DNA from 2 places in the Rossellomorea oryzaecorticis genome. Region 2 is predicted to be linked to the other one. Evidence: riboswitches for the same ligand, from Rfam matches in the RefSeq annotation. Region 2 holds a riboswitch; the other holds the start of a gene.
The links. Region 2 has a riboswitch for FMN ahead of ribD (bifunctional diaminohydroxyphosphoribosylaminopyrimidine deaminase/5-amino-6-(5-phosphoribosylamino)uracil reductase RibD). Riboswitches for the same ligand answer to the same signal wherever they lie in the genome.

Region 1 (3,091 bases), 180 kb from region 2:
ATTCATATTGGAGGGAAAGAAAGCTGCCGGCTGATTTAATGCCGCTTCCCCTTTTTCAGTCAGAACGGCTTTTGATTCTTCACTAAGTAGAATGAATTGGTGCTCTTCCAACCCCGTCACTTTTTCATCAAAATAATCCCTGGACAGATTGGGGAGCGACAGAAAAAATGGCTGTAATTGAAATAAATGTGAATCCTGTATGGACTGGGACGACTTTTTACCTTTTAAAATATGAAAGGCCGAGTATATAGATCGTTCACCATTTAACTGCCTGAAGCAATATAATAATATTAATTGAAAATAAGTCATGGGATTTCTCCTCTGGAATTGCAGGTTATTGTCAAATATTGTACCATGAATTTCATGTCTTCTGATGTTTTGTTTTATGCAGTTAGGATAAATATAATAAATAACGGACCTAACTATTGAAATGTTCTACTTTCCTCTATAAAATATAAATTAGGTTATTTTTCTAACTCATTTTATGTATAATGAATGATTGAATATATAGAATTTTTTTCAGGAGGTTTTATCGTTGCCAAAATATACGATCGTTGACAAAGATACATGTATTGCATGTGGAGCTTGTGGAGCCGCTGCTCCGGATATTTATGACTATGATGATGAAGGGATTGCATTCGTGACCCTTGATGATAACCAGGGTACAGTGGAAGTGCCGGACGTACTTGAAGATGACATGATCGATGCATTCGAAGGCTGCCCGACAGACTCGATTAAAGTTGCAGACGAACCATTTGACGGTGACGCACTTAAATTCGAATAGTTCATCATAACAAAAGCGATCTTTTAAGATCGCTTTTTTGTTTTCTGTGTGTTGGTTGTGCTTCTATGCAGCAAAGCCCCGTCAGCATTTGCTGGCGGGGCTTTTTATGCTATCAAGCGGCTCTGTTCAATGGTGTTTGTTTCGAGAGCCAGCCTTGAAGTCGAAAGAATAATAATAAGAATACTACCGTAACCAAAGCACCCTTGAGAATGTTAAAAGGTACGATTCCCGTAATGATGATGCCTGCCGGCAGTTCAAAATTCATGAAATATTTATATGCAGGTAGCAGGACGAAATAATTCAGTATTCCCAACGCAATGCTCATTACTACGGTACCGGTTACCAATCCTGCCAACAGCCCTTTTTTGGAATGGAAACGGGAATATACGAAGTGAGTCGGCAAGATCAGGAATACTCCTGCTGCAAAATTTGCAAAGTGTCCGATTGGCACTCCCGTGTCGCTCCCCGTCATGACATAGTCAATGATGTTCTTGAATAATTCGACAAGTATGCCGGCAAGCGGACCTAATGTAATGGTGGCGATCAAAGCGGGTACATCGCTGAAATCTACCATCAAGAATTTAGGAAACGGTGGAATTGGGAAGTTAAAAAGCATTAATACATACGAAATGGCACTTAACATGCCGATTGTTACAAACGTACGCGTAGTCATTTTTTTCATTGCACTTCTCTCCCTTTGGAGATTCATCTCACATAGAAGATCGTTCAGCCATTGAAGCACTAAAAAACTCCCAGATTAACTAACATCCCGGAGTTTCAAAAGGCGTGTCCAAATAAACGTTCAGCTTCCCATTTTCTAAACGTTTTGGCTAAAACCTTCATCTTCTCCCATCCAGACTGTACTGTCGGCTTTGGAATTTCACCAAATCCTGCCCCAAAAGGCTCGCGGGCTTAGAAACATCGAGTGTTTCATCACCGCCGGTAGGGAATTTCACCCTGCCCCGAAGACGAATCTTATTTTTTTATACATGTTCATTATACATAAAAGTCATTAAATTGGGAAGGAGAATGTTTCGAATTCGAAACAATCAACTTCCAACCTTGATTCTAAGCTCCTGTTCAGGAAAGATGACATTACTTTTTGCATCCATTCCATTCCACACTTTTACTTGATCAACAGATAATCCGTAAATTTGTGATATTCCCCATAAAGTTTCGTTTTCTTTAACAATATGTATGATTTCACGTTCGATTACGTTCCTCTTTTCTGCTGCTTTTTGATCAGCAGGATGGACGTTTACCGATGCTTCAAATGTTTGATACGGATCCTGACCTTTGGCAAAGACGAGCTGTCCGATTTCCCCCTCTCCAAAAATGTCAAAAGGGTTTATTGCATTCTTTTTGTCCAATGTCCATTCACCTTGGTGAACTTCAAAATGCAAGTGGGCTCCCGTGGACCTGCCTGTATTTCCCAAACGGCCGATTTGTTCACCTGATGTCACCACATCATTTTCAGCAACACTTCTGTCATTTAAATGTGCATATACCGTTTCATATCCATTCTCATGAGTGATAAACACAACGTGTCCATAGCTTTCTGAATAATACGACTTGCTCACGATCCCTCCAATGGAGGCATATACAGGGGAGCCGGCCGCCCCTCCTATATCCATCCCTTTATGAGTGCCTGCCCGGGTTCCGTATAAATCAGTGATTACACCGTCCACTGGAAAAATCCACTTACCTTCAGTGTTTTGATCCATGGCTTTTGCTTCCTTACCGGTTAGGAACATGATACTTACACATAAAGCCAAAAGTAAAACGATTAATAATCTTCTTGCATAATCTAAAAGCATGCTTGTCCTCCTCAAGGTACTCTGTAACTTTCCACGAGCCGGGAAATCCGATACTTATTACTATATGTATATCATTCCGAAAATATGATATGAGAAATTTTCCCTTTTGCTAGTTTGTCTTGAAAAAAATTATTTATGCAAAGGAAAAAGAGGTTGAGACAAAACATAAAGCTTAGAGGCCTCTGAATGAGCTTAACCATAAATGTACAATGAACAAATTAAAACCCGAACTAATTTGCCTCACCTCATGCAAATTAGTTCGGGTTTTACTTATACTAAATCACTTTTTTGTTCCAGCCTCTTTTGATTCACTCTATTCATTCAGGTTTTTTTTGTTAGGAGCCAAAGGTGTTTCCAGTGGCTCTGTAAAGTTAAATCCATTCCAGGTTTCCTGACGGATGTTTTGGAATAGAACTTTTTGATAACCGGAACTCTTGGCGGTAAGGAGAATTCCCTCTATCAGTTCCTGTGCGGATTGCTCCTTCATTGA
Region 2 (3,091 bases):
TTTACTTTCCGCTGCTGCTGTTTATACCTGCCATGACGAACCTCTATTTAAGCCGCAGCATCAAGAAGGAAATCAGGAAGTCAACCCGGCTGTTTTATGAAGAAATCCCGGTTTCGAGCCACTCTCTCATAGGAGTCAAGAGCAAAGAAGCCTTCTATTACTTAAAATCAAATGGCTGGTCCAGTTATTCACTTCAGAGGACCTCCCTCATCAATAGTCCCAAGCATTATGTTTTTCAGCGAAAAGATAAATTACCTCTAACACTTTATAAGTGGAGCAGACGGGTCATCATTGCCAATGAGAAAAAAAACATAGAATATAGACTCAAATATCACAGCTTGACTGCGATTGAATGGGTTAATGAAGAAGATGGAGAGACGATCCTTTTGTATAAAGGGAATAAGAGGTGGGTTTTGAATTATAAAGGAAAAAACCGTCTATCCCTGCAAAAAGGCTTCCTCCCACAAAGCTTTCAGAGACTGTTCGACAGTCATCACAGCCATGTAACGTTTTTTGAAGCCTATTCAGAAGCGGATGATTGGCTGCTGATTTTCCTATGGCTTGTTGATTCAGATTATTTTCTTACTTCTTAGTCATTGTTTGAAAGAGATGGGGAATCCTATTCAGGTACTGGAGGTGAGAAGATGAATGCAAGTTATAAACAATGCCTGACTGCCTTGAGGAACTGCATGGAGGCATGCAATGTCTGCTATCATGCGTCATTAAAGGAAGAACAACGTATGATGCAATGCATCGAACTTGATCGTGAATGCGCCGACATTTGTTCATATGCTATAAATGCGATTCAAAGAAGCAGCAAATTTGTGTCCGGCATTCTAACACTTTGTGCTGAAATCTGCGAGGCATGCGGAAAAGAGTGTGATACACACGACCACAGGCATTGCAAGGACTGTGCCGCAGCATGCTTCGACTGTGCCGAGGAATGCAGGAAACTTGTTTGAATGAAAGGAATGATTCCTTAAAGAAGGGACATTCCTTTTTTGATTTTTTGGTCCAAATGATTTAAATTTTTAATGAGATGAGTATCAGAAGTGAACTCTGGTAGAAAACTATGATAGAATAATGTTAATCGAATATGGTTTCCTTCGGGGCAGGGTGAAATTCCCTACCGGCGGTGATGAGCAAAGAGCTCTCAGTCCGTGACCCGGCTGACTAAGGTCAGACGGTGGATTTGGTGAAATTCCAAAGCCGACAGTGATAGTCTGGATGGGAGAAGGAAAGGCAGTATTTATTGATGGGAAAGCAGAGAACCATATTGATTGGATTTTTCTGAATAGTATCATTAAATATGTTTATTTGTCATGCCAATCTCCCCAAGTTATTTTTCTTGGGGTTTTATTTTTATATAGAGAGAGGAGGTATACTTATGGAGCACAAGGATTATATGCAGCTTGCACTTACGATGGCCGCGGCCACCAATGGACAGACATCACCGAACCCGGCAGTGGGAGCCGTCGTTGTTAAAAACGGTGAAATTGCAGGGATGGGTGCCCATTTAAAGGCTGGAGAAGGACATGCTGAAGTCCTTGCCATTACTGCAGCAGGTGAAAAGGCAGATGGTGCAGACATATACGTCACACTGGAACCTTGTTCTCATTATGGCAGAACTCCGCCGTGTTCACAGCTTATCATTAAGAGCGGAATCAAAAGGGTGTTCATTGCCACGACAGATCCGAACCCGCTGGTAGCCGGCAAGGGAATAGAGCAGCTCCGGCAGGCCGGTGTGGAGGTTCATATAGGGGAAGGCAGGGAAGAAGCACTGGAACTCAATAAACATTTCTTTCATTATATGAAGTATCAAACCCCCTATGTGACGCTGAAAACCGCCGTTACCCTTGACGGCAAGACTGCTGTTGCTTCAGGAGACAGCAAATGGATCACATCTGAAGAATCAAGGCTCGATGTCCACTATGATCGTCACCGGCATGACGCGATATTAGTTGGAGTCAATACAATCATCCGCGATAACCCGCACCTTACCACCCGTTTGCCCCAAGGTGGAAAAAACCCCATTCGAATTATTTTAGATAATACCCTTAGAACTCCACTTGAGTCCAATGTTGTAAGAGATAAAGAAAGTAAGACGATCATCATGACGAGTGATTCAATTACGGAAGAGGACAAGGTCCCTTACCTGCAAGAAGGTTGTGAAGTCATAACTCTCCCGGATAAACGGATCGATTTGCAATCAGTGTTAAAAGAATTAGGCAAGAATTCAATCCAGTCCGTTTATGTAGAAGGCGGATCATCGGTCCATGGATCTTTTCTTGAACAGAAAGCTTTTCAGGAACTCATCATCTATATGGCGCCGAAGCTCATCGGCGGCCGGGATGCTCATACCAGTTTTGGCGGGAGTGGAGTATCTGCCATTAAAGAAGGTCTTGAGATGAATATCGTTTCGATGAAAACAATCGGGCCTGATATAAAAATAACGGCTCACCCAAAAAAACACTCCAATATGAAAGAAGGCTGATGAATTGTTTACCGGAATCATAGAGGAAATCGGGAAAATCGATCAAATTAATAAAGCTGCGGCATCGATGGTGCTTTCCATATCTGCCCGCAAAATTCTGAAAGATGTCCATATCGGGGACAGCATAAGCATAAACGGAGTTTGTTTGACGGTTACGTCTTTTACTGACAGCAGGTTTCAAGTCGACGTGATGCCGGAAACATTCGAGGCGACGACACTCAGGGATTTGACGGCCGGGTCTCGTGTGAATCTCGAGAGAGCAATGGCAGCAGGCGGACGTTTCGGCGGCCATTTTGTCAATGGACACGTTGACGGTATAGGAACGATCACGAGGCTCGAACAAGTTGAAAATGCCGTCTATGTAGATATTTCTGTACCAAAAGAACTTTCACCTTATTTCATTATGAAGGGGTCCGTTGCGATCGACGGCACATCCCTGACTGTATTTGGACTGAGCGATGATTCCATCACGGTATCACTCATCCCGCAAACGAGGGGAGATACGGTCCTGGGTCAAAAGAAGACAGGAGATAAGGTCAACGTGGAATGCGATGTCATGGCCAAGTATTTTCACCGATTTTATGAACAGGCACAGCG

Region 1: linked by a shared signal. The riboswitch ahead of ACKA06_RS09060 (ECF transporter S component) and the one ahead of ribD (bifunctional diaminohydroxyphosphoribosylaminopyrimidine deaminase/5-amino-6-(5-phosphoribosylamino)uracil reductase RibD) in region 2 are both predicted to bind FMN.

The regions. Positions count from the first base shown of each region.
Region 1 is NZ_JBJOSA010000006.1:43,475-46,565, reverse strand. It holds gene ACKA06_RS09070 (helix-turn-helix domain-containing protein) at 1-309, opposite strand, end outside; gene ACKA06_RS09065 (ferredoxin) at 536-784, shown strand; gene ACKA06_RS09060 (ECF transporter S component) at 897-1,466, opposite strand; FMN riboswitch at 1,622-1,758, opposite strand; gene ACKA06_RS09055 (peptidoglycan DD-metalloendopeptidase family protein) at 1,834-2,601, opposite strand; gene ACKA06_RS09050 (GerMN domain-containing protein) at 2,915-3,091, opposite strand, start outside.
Region 2 is NZ_JBJOSA010000006.1:219,156-222,246, forward strand. It holds gene ACKA06_RS10040 (hypothetical protein) at 1-593, shown strand, start outside; gene ACKA06_RS10045 (four-helix bundle copper-binding protein) at 645-962, shown strand; FMN riboswitch at 1,099-1,243, shown strand; gene ribD (bifunctional diaminohydroxyphosphoribosylaminopyrimidine deaminase/5-amino-6-(5-phosphoribosylamino)uracil reductase RibD) at 1,388-2,494, shown strand; gene ribE (riboflavin synthase) at 2,499-3,091, shown strand, end outside.